DNA from 2 places in the Pelosinus sp. UFO1 genome. Region 1 is predicted to be linked to the other one. Evidence: a T-box and tRNA genes for the amino acid it is inferred to sense, from the RefSeq annotation. Region 1 holds a T-box; the other holds one or more tRNA genes.
What was found. The T-box of region 1 lies ahead of ileS (isoleucine--tRNA ligase). A T-box ahead of a tRNA ligase gene usually reads a tRNA of that ligase, here a tRNA-Ile.
Positions count from the first base shown of each region.

Region 1 (8,047 bases):
AAAAGCCTTTCTACGATTCGCATGTTCACATTTCATACTTCTACCTCAACCTCCGTCTCATATAGCACCAAAGTACCTTCCTGCACTGGTACCGAAACTGGAAAAACTAACATCTCGCCACGCTGATTTTTAATTACACGAAATGGTTTCTGATATTGCAAAGCCATCTTGATAGCCTTCTCCTTCTGGCTACGTAACTCTGGGCTAACTGCACCGTTCTTTTCCTTGCGCCGCTGACAATGAGAGCAGACATTCTCCACGTCACTCGTTAACCGACCACAATATACACATGGCCACATAACCATCCCTCCCTAAATTGGAATCTCCTCTTCAGGAAACACCTCAGTACCAAAGGAGCTCATATCATATCCGCTTGTGCTAGGTGCTTGAGTGGTGATCTGCTTATTATCCAAGAACTCAACGTTCTGAGCTACTACGTCAGCGTCCTACTTTTCTGCCCATCTTTCTCGTAATCGCGAATTTGTAAGCGTCCTTCTACCAAGATACGACGTCCCTTAGTCAGATTATTACCAAATGTTTCTGCCAGTTTTTCCCAGGAAATAACAGACACAAAGTCAATGTGCTTATTCTCACCAAAGCCAGTATTTATAGCTACGTTGAATGTGGTTATATTTTTACCTGTCTGCGTATATCTTACTTCATCTTCAACGGCAAACATGTGTTCATGAAGTAGCACCTACCCTACTCCATAAAGGTTGGGGCTCACTATTTCATGATTGAACATACCTTCTTCTCCCCTGGCCACTTTGAGCGCGAGGCTAATGAGTTTGCGTGGCAGCTGTTGTTTGATGAAGAGGTTTGCAGATCGGATTATGATAATGAAAGAGCAGCCCAAGCTGCTCTTTTTTCTGAGTTATAATATTCCCCCCAGAAATTTAATAGGAATTATTTTATTGCTCCAGCATAAGATGTTCTATCTTGATTTTTTTGGAGGTAAATAATTAATGGATTTTGTCATTTTAGATGAGGTACTAACAGCCTTATCCTTTATTACCCCTTTTATACTCTATGGTGGAATGATTTGCGTTTTATCAATAAATAAAAACTCTGGATTAAACGACCATCAGTTCCATAATCGCATCCTCAGGTTAAAAGAACTTCTCCGATGCAAATGCTTCCTAGATAGGCTTCACAGTGTTAACCATAAACCAAATAACAACTTGTTTCACCGAATTAATAACCATAGATAAACTCATCCAACATAACCCCTCGCCTTTTGGAGAAAATTTGTGAATATACAAGTAAGGAGGTCAGCTGGTTACATTCACTGCCCTCCTTATTTATAGAATTAGAAAACCTATCATTTTACACAAATTGCTTGTAAGTGGATTATTCGAAATGCTGTAATCCTTTTAAAATTAGTTGTATTGTATTCACTTGCCTATCCCAATTTGATTGAGAGTTATTAATTGTAATGTCAGCTAAATGTTGCATTACGTTTATTTCTTCGTGATAAGTCAAAAGTCTCATGTCATCATTTTCACCTCTTGAAGAAAGCCGAGTAATACATTCTTCTAATGTTGCAAAAACACCTAAAAACAAAGTATTAGCCGAATATGTACTTTTTAATTTCAAAGCGCCATTACAATCAACAACGATTGAACCAATTTCCCCAAATTCTATCAGCCTACGAATTGACTCTAATGACGTAGCATATAGATTTCCTTTATACTCTGTGTATTCTAATAATTTTCCATCACGATGCATTTGCATTATTTCATCTCTAGTGGCAAAGTGATACTCAACCCCACTTTTCTCCCCCTTTCGTGGTAATCGTGAGGTCCAAGTAATAATTGGATTTAATCCTAAAGACCGTTGCAGTGTAGTTTTCCCAACTCCACTAGGGCCAATAAAAGCAACAATATTAATCATAATAACCTCTGTTTTTATTAATTACATTAAGGTCTCACTAGTATTTAGTTTAATCCTCTGAATAAACTCTTGCCATGGAAAAAATACTCCTGGGCATGTCGTTCCCTGGGTCACTTCTCTATGTGGCATGATATTCTCTAATGGAATATGGTATTTTCGCATTAGTTCGAGGGTTAATTTCACTAGAGCATCCATCTGTACAACAGTAGGGGACTTACTCTCAAAATTACCGACTAATACGATACCGATGCTACGTGGATTAGCTCCCAGAGCATGAGCTCCTATTAAATTTTCCGGACGGCCATTCTCGACAGTACCATCAGGCAGAATCACTTTATGATAGGCAATACCTGCCCAACCTTTTTTTAAATGTAACTCGTGGATATCAGATACTGACATATCTTCTATAGCAGTATGGTGAATTACTATCATATCTGTTTTCTTCCGCGGCAACAAATTTTCAGAAAAGAAAAGCTCCGGTTGAAAATAATTATCCGTTTTTAGCCAATTATCATCTCGGCTTGATTGTTGTGCATTAAGATTTGACGCTATTCGATTGAACCGACTCTTCTTAAGATAATTTTTGGCATCACCAGGAGCAATCTCTGTAATTTCAAAACCGTGGATTTTTGAATGCATATTTATTTTTGCATTGGCTTTTAAGTTATCTATGAAAAAACGAATTAAGTTATATTTGTTATCCGATTTTCGAACAATCACCCTTAATTCTGGAAAAGTACTATTCACGAATACAGTGCTATCTGCTGCAATAATGTCGGTGTACAGTTCGCCAAAACAGTTTTGAAAGTCCCTAATCTTAATGTTACCATCCATTATTTGAGTTTCTTTTACAACTCGATTTTGTGCATTATATTCAATCCAAACCGTTGCATTCATCTCTCCCACTATGGTCATGTAACCATAGGCCTTAGCACTACTATTTAACGTAGATTTCCATTCACTTTGTGTCCAGATCCGATTAAACCCATCTTGGACTAAAGAATAATCACCGTACCTTTGCTCAATTTGGCTTTTGCTATTTCCAATTTCAGCAGAAGCACTGGATGTTAGAGTAAAGGTCAATACACAGGCAAGAAAAAATATCAAGCAGGGCTGCTCGAATAATCGTATTTGTTTAATAATCACAATATCATCTCCTTAAAAAATTTGTATATTGCAATTTGATTTTTCTAACTTATTGTATGGTTAAACCTATGTTAGCAGATCCGTATTACTGACTAAAAGATACTTCTCTTCCTTATTAGCCTTAAACACCTTCTTCCCCTGCAAGTAAAATGTACTTTTTTTCTATCTGACTATTAGTAAATTATAAATTCAGATACACAAAAGCAACCAATACGACTCACACTTTCTCCATGAGTGGTATTGGTTGCTTTTTAAAACTGTTCAATCCTATTGAATTGCAACCGTTAACTTCAATGGTTCACTATTAATTAATACATCTGTATACTCTCTTACTTCATCAAACACAATTTCCACCGCCAGGGTTTCACTCATAATATAGTCCTTGTATTGAATCACAACGTCTTGAAGACAGACATTTCCCGTCATATAGATTTTAATCTTATCCATTACTTCAAAAGAACTATCTTTTCTCATATTTTGGATTTTGCTAATGATTTCTCTAGCATATCCTTCAACTTTCAGACTTTCAGAGATATGGGTATCAAGAACAACACCAACATCACCTTCTCCAGCAAAGGCGAAACCTTCGAGTCCATTCATCGTTACCAACAAATTGGTAGAGTTAAACTCTATGAGAGTACCATCAATTTCTACTGTAATGGCCTCGTTATTTGAAATTTTCAACGCTAACGCCATCTGATCCATCTCCGAAATAGCTTTTCTGATGGCTGGTATAAACTTACCATGAGTTTTCCCTAACACTGGCGAATTGGGTTTTACGATATAACTTACATAATCAGACATATTAGCGTTCACTTCTACGCATTTTATATTTAGTTCTTCTTTAATAATATCAATATAATAATCAGGTAGTGTCTTAGTACTTAGTAACATTTTGGAAAGAGGCTGCCTATTTTTAATATTGGCCACATTTCTCGCACTTCTTCCTAGACCACAAATCTTGTAAGTTAGCTCCATTTCTTTTTCCAGCTGCCTATCGACAAGCTTTTCATCATATTCAGGCCACCTGCACAGATGCACACTCTCCGGTGCTTTTACATCACGACCTACTACAAGGTTTTGATAAATCTCTTCTGTTATAAAAGGAACGAAAGGAGCAGCCACGATTACTAGATTTTTCAGCACAGTGTGTAAGGTAAGATACGCATCGATCTTATCATCTGTCATCTCCATAACCCAATATCTGGTTCTATTTCTCCTCACATACCAGTTTGACAACTCATCAGTAAATTCTCCGATAAGCTCTGCTGCTCCAGTTATATCATAAGCATCCAGATCTTCCCCAACCTTATAAATCATGGTATTAAGCTTAGAGATAATCCACTTATCCATGACATGGCTACTTTGTCTCCCATGATACGTAGTCGGATCAAACTGATCGATCTGTGCATACAACACGTAGAAAGAATATATATTCCATAAAGTATTTAAAAATTTACGTTGGGCTTCAATCACCGCATCTTCATAAAACCTGGATGGCAGCCAAGGAGCACTAGCAGTATAAAAATACCATCGTAAGGCATCGGCTCCTTGATTCTCCAGAACCGTAAAAGGATTTAAGACATTCCCTTTATGCTTTGACATTTTAATACCGTTTTTATCGAGCACATGCCCAAGAACGATACAATTTTCAAAAGGACTCTTATCAAATATGGCAGTAGATATAGCGAGAAGGGTGTAAAACCATCCTCTTGTCTGATCAACCGCTTCCGATATAAACTGGGCAGGAAAGTTTTTCTCAAACAACTCCTTATTCTCAAAAGGATAATGATATTGAGCAAAGGGCATGGAGCCGGAATCATACCAGCAATCAATTACCTCGCTAACTCTTTGCATTTTTTTTACACACTTAGGACATTGTAGTGATACCTTATCAATGTAGGGCTTGTGAAGCTCAATATCTCCCGGCACTTGGATTGCCTTTTCCTTTAGTTCGGCAAGGCTTCCGATGCATTCCCTATGCCCGCATTCGCATTCCCAAATTGGTAAAGGGGTGCCCCAATAACGTTCCCGACTTAGTCCCCAATCAATCACATTATCCAGGAAATTACCAAATCGACCTTTCTTAATATTATCAGGATACCAATTGATTTTATCATTATTTTCTAAGAGATTGTCTCGTAAGGAGGACATCTTTACGAACCAAGAATCCCTCGGATAATATAAAAGAGGTGTGTCACAGCGCCAGCAGAATGGGTACGAATGAAGATATTTCTCTGTTTTATAAAGGATATTTTTTTCCTTCATAACTTCAATGATTTTTTCATCTGCTTTTTTAACAAACATCCCCTGCCAGGGGATGACCTCTTTCACAAAATTCCCCTGCACATCAACCAAATTTATCAACGGCAGATCATATTTCTGCCCTACCCGATTATCATCTTCTCCATAAGCAGGTGCTATGTGAACCACACCTGAACCATCACTAAGAGTTACAAAATCACCATGAACAATATAATAGGCTTTTTTCTCAGGAGTGACAAAAGAGAACATTGGTTCGTACTCCTGCTCAAGAAGCTCTTCTCCTTTAAAGGCTCTTACTACCTCATACTCACCATCAATCCTGCTAAGCAAATCTTGGGCAATGATCAAATGCTCTTCCTGATTGATGATTTCCACATAATCATATTTTCGATTCACTGCAAGAGCTACATTACTTGGCAAGGTCCATGGTGTTGTCGTCCATACTAGAATATAGGTATCTTTACCCTTTAGTTTAAATTTAACGTAAGCAGAGCTATCCTTCACATCTTTATAGCCTTGGGCAACCTCATGAGATGATAGAGCGGTCCCGCAGCGCGGACAGTAAGGAACAATTTTATGACCTTTATATAACAAGTCTTTATCCCAGAGCTGTTTCAATGACCACCATACCGATTCAATATATTCATTTTGATAGGTAACATAAGGATTATCCATATCAATCCAGTAAGCTACCCGTTCGGACATATCCTTCCACTGGGTTGCATAGGTAAATACGCTATCTTTGCACTTTTTTATAAAGTTTTCCACACCATATTTTTCAATTTGCGGTTTTCCAGATATACCAAGAGCTTTCTCTACCTCAAGTTCAACAGGCAGACCGTGCGTATCCCAACCCGCTTTGCGTAAAACATGATATCCTTTCATAACTTTATAACGAGGGATAAGATCTTTAATCACTCGAGTAACGACATGACCAATATGAGGTGCACCATTGGCTGTAGGAGGGCCGTCGTAAAAGGTAAAATATTCACTACCTTCATTCATTTGAAAATTTCTTTTTATAATATCTTTCTCTTTCCATTGTTCAAGAACGGATTTTTCCATTGCTACAAAATTATTCTTGGAATCAACTTTTTTATACATGTTAAAAACTCCTTTTACTCGATAGCCTTCACCATTCTATCCCTTCACTAAAAATAAAAAAACTTCATCCTGTCCAGGACGAAGTTTTACATTCGTTATACCACCTTTAACAACCATTCAGGTACTAGCATACCTTATCCTTTAACGCAGAAATACGGATTGACTTACTCTAATTTCAGCCATCAGCTCTCAGGTGATTTTCTTCAGATTATCATCATAGGTTCTCAGCAATCCCTACTCTCTGTGTATGTAAAATCATGAATACTCTTCCCGATCATCGCTTTTTAAATACTTCTATTAATTTACCAACAGTATACGCCCTGCTTTTTATATTGTCAATGGATGAACAAAAGATATTCCTTCATATCCTTCTTCTCTTGCTCTGGATATAACCCAAAAGTCCTGCACTACTTATCCTAAGTAGTACAGGACTTTATATGCTGTTTTATTCTAGAACAGTAATAGTATCCCCATTTTTAAGCTGATCGATAAGAGTTGTTATTACCAGACTACCTTGTGGTATAGCTGATGTAACTTCCAACAAATCTCCAATTACTTCACCGACTGTAACCTGTTGACGAATTGCCTTTCCTTCAATGTCAAAGAAAATAAAATATTGTCCTTCTGCGTCACGTAGCACGGCTTGGGCCGGAATCGCTATCGTACCGACCTCTTGTCCAGTAGCAATGCGCACGGTAATAGACATTCCCAGTGGTAACATATCCCCTGGCGGCTGGATTAGTTTTATATGCGCCATAAAAGACGCAATCTGTTTATCTTTAACTTCGGGATAAATGCCGGAAACTTGCCCCGCCAGTTGCTGTCCCGCTACCTCGATAACTGCTTTTGAACCGAGCTGGATAAAATATAACTCACTTTGTTCCAGCGGCACGACAATCTCTACATCTTGCCCACTGCCAAGCGACATAAGTTCTTGCCCTTCCGTAACCGTACTGCCGGCGGCTACCACGCTTCCAGTAATCGTTCCATCAATTGGTGACTGAATCGTAACCGGGCCGTTCACGACAGTAGTAACCGGTCTTTCAGGTACTATCATACCTTCTTGCGAACCCTGCATGCCTGCCTGAGCCGCCTGTAGACGCCCTTCCGCAGTTTCCAACTGTTTACGGGCAATAGCACCTTGTTCATAGAGTTTTTTATACCGATTGTATTCATTTAATGCCTTTTCATATATATCCTTCGAAACCGAAGAGACTTCTACTGACGTAGAGTTAGACGCGACCATAACCTTACTATCCCCGCCAGTGATGTCTAGTTTAATTAGCGGCTGACCTGCTTTCACTACCTGACCTGCTGTAACGTAGACATCATTAACACGGCCTACCCCTTCAGTGTAAACAGGAACCATCGTCGCATGCACTACCAATCCGGCACGCTCAATGTGTAGTGGTTTACTAACAGTACTGACTTGAGTAACGGTGACACTCACTGGCGTCCGCTGACTCGTACGTTGTAAAAAAAAAGTCGTTGCGATGGCTAAAACAACAATCAGTACTATGATTGCCTTCCTCGACTCACGAAATTGCTGTATAGATATCTGCATATTTGTCATCTCCATTATGAAAACTTAGCCGTTACTATGTTCTCATGTTTCGTAAGTGGCGTCAAGTTGTTATTT
Region 1 covers NZ_CP008852.1:2,478,481-2,486,527, forward strand. Annotated here, with positions in the region: gene UFO1_RS11615 (hypothetical protein) at 33-299, opposite strand; partial or broken gene UFO1_RS11620 (single-stranded DNA-binding protein) at 312-679, opposite strand; gene UFO1_RS25205 (hypothetical protein) at 734-880, shown strand; gene UFO1_RS11630 (guanylate kinase) at 1,351-1,893, opposite strand; gene UFO1_RS24075 (peptidoglycan recognition family protein) at 1,915-3,039, opposite strand; gene ileS (isoleucine--tRNA ligase) at 3,307-6,408, opposite strand; T-box leader at 6,480-6,695, opposite strand; gene UFO1_RS11645 (efflux RND transporter periplasmic adaptor subunit) at 6,854-7,972, opposite strand.

Region 2 (8,047 bases), 400 kb from region 1:
AGTATCTACATCAGATAAAATTAGGGTTCATAAGGAATTTCAATTCCATGAACCTTGCCTACTCATTAGGTATAAGGAACGTTTTATAGACGAACAAGAACAAAAATAACGCTGAGGATTTTATCTTATTACTTTTTATGCCAATGTATATCCTTTTTACTATCATCAATTGCTTTTTGATTTTCTACTGCATTAACCATACTTGATGACGCAGCAAAATTATCAACCGCTTTTGTACTAACACGCGTATCAATTAAAATTCCTGGCCCACCAACACATCCACCATTACACGCCATCCCCTCAAAAAAGTTAGCATCGATCTTGCCAGCTTTCATCTGCAATAAGGCTACTTTACAATTTTGCAATCCTTCTGCTCTATGAGGCTTTACCTGTAAATCAGGAGCTAGTTTTTCTGCCGCGTCAATTACAGCCTGTACCACGCCTCCAGCTCTTGCAAACGCATTGCCATCGCGAGAAGCCGTTGTTGCAAACTCAGTTTCAATCATGTCAGCAGGTGAAATACCATAACCAGCAAATAAAGCTTCTGTTTCTTCAAAAGTAAGAACAAAATCAATAATATCAGGATATTGCCGAGCTTCCATTTTTTTAGCAACACATGGTCCTATAAATACAACAACTGCTTCAGGATCAGCTTCCTTGATTACCTTACCAGAAGCGACCATTGGCGATACGGTTGTTGATATATACTCCTTAAGCTGTGGTAAATGGTTATTAACCATACCGACAAATGCTGGACAACAAGATGTTGTCATGAATGCTTGTTTTTCTGGCACTGTGCCCGCAAATTCTTTTGCCTCCTCTAAGGTGACAATATCTGCACCAAAAGAAACTTCCTGAACATCATAAAAACCGATCTTTTTTAATGCATTTATTACTTGAATTGGTTTAACTTTCATGCCAAATTGACTAATGAAAGCAGGTGCCAAGATAGCATATACTCGCTTATTCGCTTTCATTTGCTGAATTAATTGAACAATAAAACTTTGCTCCGTAATCGCACCAAAAGGACATGCAACTTTACATCCGCCACATTGAACACATTTATCATAATCAATGACTGCTCTGCGTTCTTTATCTGCTTTAATGGCTCCAATATCACATGCCCTTTCGCAAGGACGTGTAATTTCAACAATGGCCCCATACATGCAAGATTTCTTGCATAAACCACACTCTACGCATCTTGTTTTATCAATATATGCTTGATTTTGCACAACTGTAATAGCCCTTTTGGGACAACTTGCGATGCAGTTATGAGCAACGCAATTACGACAGGCATTTGTTATAAAAAAAGTATCAATAGGGCATTGATCACAAGCTTCCGGCATAATATTGAGGATTGGCATATCTGCAATTTGACCATTTAGAGCATTTGTAGCAGCTTCAGTAATTCCAATATCAAGTGGTTGCGCCATAATAAACTTTACACGATCCTTAACGATTGCACGTTCTTTATGAACACAACAACGATATCTTGGACCATCCTCAGTAACAATACCGTCTAAAATATCTACAATATTATGTTTATCTAATTCCCCAGCAAATGTGAGTTTAGCAATTTCCGATAATACTTTACGTCTTATTTTTACGACTTCAGTTTCTTTTAACATATATAACTCCTCCAATCGAGACTATTTTCTTATAATAGTATAAATAATCACTAGATAAATGTCTATAATACTTTGTATATTGTATACACTATTTTCATGTTTATTAAGTTTTATTATTAAATAAAGTAATTATCAAACTAAAAAATTCTCCATCACTAAAATAAAAACGTCATTCACAGAAATGAATGACGTTTTTATGAAAATGGCTCCTGAAGTAGGACTCGAACCTACGACCGATCGGTTAACAGCCGATTGCTCTACCAACTGAGCTATCCAGGAATATAACCGGCAACTACCTATCCTCCCAGGCCGTTTCCAACCAAGTACTTTCGGCGTATAAGGGCTTAACTACTGTGTTCGGTATGGGAACAGGTGGAACCCCTTAGCTATCGTCACCGGATTAAAGTTTTTAAATGGTCCGATTGCTTATAATACCCCATCTGCGTTGTTGTTTCTGCGGGCGTTCAGTTCACGTACTGTAGTACTGTTCACTTCACGTCCTCGTCACGCCTAGCAGCTGTGCCATTCTAATCAATCTATTCCATAAAGGTACATACATATAAAATATATGTTCCTTCAAAACTTCACAGAAGAAAGACTGCATGTTAGTCGTTAGTAGCTGCGCTACTAACTAAATTAAGTCAAGCCCTCGTCCTATTAGTACCAGTCAGCTGAATCCATTGCTGGACTTACACACCTGGCCTATCAACCTTGTCATCTACAAGGGGACTTACTAGCTTACGCTATGAGAGACCTCATCTTAAGGCTGGTTTCACGCTTAGATGCTTTCAGCGTTTATCCTTTCCGAACGTAGCTACCCAGCTGTACCCCTGGCGGGATAACTGGTACACCATTGGTTCGTCCACTCCGGTCCTCTCGTACTAGGAGCAGTTCCCTTCAAGTCTCTTGCGCCCGCGATGGATAGGGACCGAACTGTCTCACGACGTTCTGAACCCAGCTCACGTACCACTTTAATGGGCGAACAGCCCAACCCTTGGGACCTACTACAGCCCCAGGATGTGATGAGCCGACATCGAGGTGCCAAACCTCCCCGTCGATATGGACTCTTGGGAGAGATTAGCCTGTTATCCCCAGGGTAGCTTTTATCCGTTGAGCGATGGCCCTTCCACGCGGTACCACCGGATCACTAAGTCCGACTTTCGTCCCTGCTCGACCTGTACGTCTCGCAGTCAAGCTCCCTTCTGCCTTTGCACTCTTCGCGCGATTTCTGGCCGCGCTGAGGGAACCTTTGAGCGCCTCCGTTACATTTTCGGAGGCGACCGCCCCAGTCAAACTGCCCACCTGACACTGTCCTTAATGTCGTTACTATTAAAGTTAGAATTCCAGTAAATAAAGGGTGGTATCCCAACAATGACTCCATACATACTAGCGTACATATCTCGCAGTCTCCCACCTATCCTGTACATCATTTACCAAAATTCAATGTCAGGCTACAGTAAAGCTCCATGGGGTCTTTCTGTCCAGTCGCGGGTAACCTGCATCTTCACAGGTATTTCAATTTCACCGGGTCCCTCGTTGAGACAGTGCCCAAGTCGTTACACCTTTCGTGCGGGTCGGAACTTACCCGACAAGGAATTTCGCTACCTTAGGACCGTTATAGTTACGGCCGCCGTTTACTGGGGCTTCAGTTCACACCTTCGAATTGCTTCTAAGCACTCCCCTTAACCTTCCAGCACCGGGCAGGTGTCAGCACCTATACGTCAGCTTTCGCTTTAGCAGGCACCTGTGTTTGTGGTAAACAGTCGCTTGGGCCTCTTTTCTGCGACCCTCTTTAGCTCATACCGCAAGGGTAATCACCTAAAAGGGCTCCCCTTCTCCCGAAGTTACGGGGACATTTTGCCGAGTTCCTTAACGAGGGTTTTCCCGCGCACCTTAGGATTCTCTCCCCGCCTACCTGTGTCGGTTTGCGGTACGGGCACCCACAGCCTCGCTAGAAGCTTTTCTTGACAGTGTGGGATCAGTAAGTTCATCGCTATCGCTAGCAACTCCCCGTCACTCCTCAGGCTATACGTTTAGCGGATTTGCCTACTAAACACCCTACAAGCTTAGACGCATTTCTTCCATTCATGCGATTACTTACCCTTCTGTGTCACTCCATCACTCAAACGGATGTGGGTGGTACTGGAATGTTTGCCAGTTGTCCATCGCCTACGCATTTACGCCTCGGCTTAGGCCCCGACTTACCCTGAGACGACGAGCGTTGCTCAGGAAACCTTAGGCTTTCGGTGGACAAGATTCTCACTTGTCTTTTCGCTACTCATACCGGCATTCTCACTTCTATATACTCCACAGCTCCTTACGGTACTGCTTCAAAGCGTATAGAACGCTCCCCTACCACTTGTAACAAAGTTACAAATCCATAGCTTCGGTTCCGTACTTTAGCCCCGGACATCTTCGGCGCAAAACCTCTCGACCAGTGAGCTATTACGCACTCTTTAAATGGTGGCTGCTTCTAAGCCAACATCCTGGTTGTTTCTGAAGTTCCACATCCTTTGCCACTTAGTACGGCATTTGGGACCTTAGCTGATGGTCTGGGCTGTTTCCCTCTTGACTACGGGTCTTATCACTCGCAGTCTGACTCCCAAGGTCCGAGTACAGCCATTCGCAGTTTGACAGAGTTCGGTAACCTATAAGGCCCCTAGCCCAATCAGAGCTCTACCGTCTGTACTTATTTCTTGAGGCTAGCCCTAAAGCTATTTCGGGGAGAACCAGCTATCTCCGCGTTCGATTGGCATTTCACCCCTATCCACAACTCATCTCAAAACTTTTCAACGTTCACGAGTTCGGTCCTCCACGCAATTTTACCTGCGCTTCAACCTGGCCATGGATAGATCACTGCGGTTTCGGGTCTACAACAACTAACTATTCGCCCTATTAAGACTCGCTTTCGCTGCGGCTCCACATCTTCTGCTTAACCTCGCTAGTTACTGTAACTCGCCGGTTCATTCTTCAATAGGCACGCTGTTGACCACATAAGGGTCTTCAACTGCTTGTAGACATACGGTTTCAGGTTCTTTTTCACTCCCCTCCCGGGGTGCTTTTCACCTTTCCCTCACGGTACTATACGCTATCGGTCGCCAAGGAGTATTTTGCCTTGGAGGGTGGTCCCCCCTGCTTCCCACAAGGTTTCACGTGTCTCGTGGTACTCTGGAACTCGGCCATCTTGCTCTGCTTTTCGTCTACGGGACTGTTACCCCCTATGGTCTACCTTTCCAGGTAGTTCGACTAAGCCTGACTCGAATTATGCCGGTCCTCAACCCCGAATCAGTAAACTGACTCGGTTTGGGCTCTTCCCCGTTCGCTCGCCGCTACTTAGGGAATCTCACTTGATTACTTTTCCTCTGGGTACTTAGATGTTTCAGTTCCCCAGGTGCCCTCCTCATACTCTCAGGTATGGGTAACAGTGCATTACCACTGTTGGGTTTCCCCATTCGGAAATCTAGGGATCAAAACCTGCTTGCGATTCCCCCTAGCTTATCGGAGCTTACCCCGTCCTTCATCGGCTCTTGGCGCCAAGGCATCCACCGTATGCCCTTATTAGCTTGACTTAGTCACACTAATAGTCGGCTGTCAATAAACAGTCATCTGCTTCGTTGTCGCTGTGGGCATTCGTTCGACGTACAGAAGTACGACTCACTCTTGTCCTCGCTCCGCCTCGCATCTGACAGCTTCTTGCCAACCTTTAGTTGGTGGTATATTCGGTTTTAACGCCGAAATACACATTAAAAAAATCCTAACATGCTCGGTAATCACCCTAATATTGCTATTAGAATTATTACTTTGCTTTCTTCTGTGCAGTTTTCAAAGAACATAAATGGTGGAGAATAACGGGATCGAACCGTTGACCCCCTGCGTGCAAGGCAGGTGCTCTCCCAGCTGAGCTAATTCCCCGTATAAAAATCCATTTTTCGTTTAAAAAAATCCGAGTTACCTCGAATCAAAACAACAAAATAATGGTGGGCCTAAATGGACTCGAACCATTGACCTCACGCTTATCAGGCGTGCGCTCTAACCAGCTGAGCTATAGGCCCATTTGAGGTATTCCCTCAAAACTAATCAATGTAAGTAGGTTGTAATACTACAGCAAGCACATAAGCTCCGTCTAGTATATAATGCCAGATGTGTCGACCTTGGATTAGAACCATGTATTTCAATGATTCAAATCTCCATAGAAAGGAGGTGATCCAGCCGCACCTTCCGATACGGCTACCTTGTTACGACTTCACCCCAATCACTGATCTCACCTTCGACGGCTGGTTCCATTGCTGGTTACCTCACCGGCTTCGGGTGCTCTCAACTTTCGTGGTGTGACGGGCGGTGTGTACAAGGCCCGGGAACGTATTCACCGCAGCATGCTGATCTGCGATTACTAGCGATTCCGACTTCATGCAGGCGAGTTGCAGCCTGCAATCCGAACTGAGAGCTTGTTTTTGGGTTTGGCTTCACCTCGCGGCTTCGCTACCCTCTATTAAAGCCCATTGTAGTACGTGTGTAGCCCAAGACATAAGGGGCATGATGACTTGACGTCATCCCCACCTTCCTCCGTGTTATCCACGGCAGTCTCCCATGAGTTCCCACCATTACGTGCTGGCAACATAGGATAAGGGTTGCGCTCGTTGCGGGACTTAACCCAACATCTCACGACACGAGCTGACGACAGCCATGCACCACCTGTCTATCTGTCTCCCGAAGGAGAACTTCCTATCTCTAGGATCATCAGACGATGTCAAGCCTTGGTAAGGTTCTTCGCGTTGCGTCGAATTAAACCACATACTCCACCGCTTGTGCGGGCCCCCGTCAATTCCTTTGAGTTTCAACCTTGCGGCCGTACTCCCCAGGCGGGGTACTTATTGCGTTAACTCCGGCACTGGAGGGGTCGATACCCCCAACACCTAGTACCCATCGTTTACGGCCAGGATTACCGGGGTATCTAATCCCGTTCACTACCCTGGCTTTCGCGCCTCAGTGTCAGACACAGTCCAGAAAGTCGCCTTCGCCACTGGTGTTCCTCCTAATATCTACGCATTTCACCGCTACACTAGGAATTCCACTTTCCTCTCCTGCACTCAAGAATAACAGTATCCAAATGCTTCACGGGGTTGAGCCCCGAACTTTAACATCAGACTTATTATCCCACCTGCGCGCGCTTTACGCCCAATAATTCCGGACAACGCTTGCCACCTACGTATTACCGCGGCTGCTGGCACGTAGTTAGCCGTGGCTTTCTTGTCAGGTACCGTCATTACAACACATTATTCACATATCGCACATTCGTCCCTGAAAACAGAGTTTTACGATCCGAAAACCTTCTTCACTCACGCGGCGTTGCTCCGTCAGACTTTCGTCCATTGCGGAAGATTCCCCACTGCTGCCTCCCGTAGGAGTCTGGGCCGTGTCTCAGTCCCAGTGTGGCCGTTCATCCTCTCAGACCGGCTACTGATCGTCGCCTTGGTGAGCCATTACCTCACCAACTAGCTAATCAGACGCAGACCCATCTTCTAGTGGTAGCTTATAAATAGAGGCCACCTTTAGTATGTGAAACAGGCGTTTCACATACAACATTCGGTATTAGCACCACTTTCGCAGTGTTGTCCCCATCTAGAAGGTAGGTTGTCTACGCGTTACTCACCCGTTCGCCACTAAGATTCCATTGCTGAAATCTCCGTTCGACTTGCATGTGTTAGGCACGCCGCCAGCGTTCGTCCTGAGCCAGGATCAAACTCTCCAATAAATTATATTAGAGAACCTTAATGGCTCTTTAAAAAACTAGCTTTTTGTCAATCTCACCAAAGTGGACTAACTTTGTTTTGTACTCAAACGAGTACCGCACATCTGGCTTATTTTAACCTTACTTACATTGTTTAGTTTTCAAGGAACACTGCACCGCTTATTGTGCTTCGTATATGTTAACACACTTTTTATTGCTCGTCAACATTTTTACGAATACTTGCGATGACTTATTTATATTAACATATTTTTTGAATTTATGTCAATCCCCTTTTTCCATTTATTTAATCTATACCTTTATTATTGTTTCAATTCTTCGGCTATATTATTAGGAAGAGGAAATGGAAATTGTACATATGTACTAGGTACATCCCCAACAACAACATATTCGGCGATTGGCATCTGCGTATCCACACTAATACTTTTACTAACTAAGGGAACCACTATTCTAATTTGTGTAGTGGCAATTAGATATATCATGTGCCTAGTTTGATTAATACCTGCCTGTTCAAATTTATCGATTACTTTTACCTGAACCGTACCAATTGGAATAACCGTTACCGTTATATTCGGTCCAATGCTAGCTAATAACTGACTACCTAAAATTTGCCCCATTGGTATCTCAATTTTCTCTTCACCAATACCCTTTAGAATATCTTGTACTTTAATTG
Region 2 covers NZ_CP008852.1:2,073,618-2,081,664, reverse strand. Annotated here, with positions in the region: gene UFO1_RS09545 (4Fe-4S dicluster domain-containing protein) at 129-1,628, opposite strand; tRNA gene UFO1_RS09540 (tRNA-Asn) at 1,832-1,907, opposite strand; rRNA gene rrf (5S ribosomal RNA) at 1,912-2,028, opposite strand; rRNA gene UFO1_RS09530 (23S ribosomal RNA) at 2,266-5,197, opposite strand; tRNA gene UFO1_RS09525 (tRNA-Ala) at 5,465-5,540, opposite strand; tRNA gene UFO1_RS09520 (tRNA-Ile) at 5,604-5,680, opposite strand; rRNA gene UFO1_RS09515 (16S ribosomal RNA) at 5,822-7,380, opposite strand; gene yunB (sporulation protein YunB) at 7,677-8,047, opposite strand, start outside.
Region 2: it encodes a tRNA-Ile, which carries the amino acid that the T-box ahead of ileS (isoleucine--tRNA ligase) is inferred to sense. The anticodon was not compared.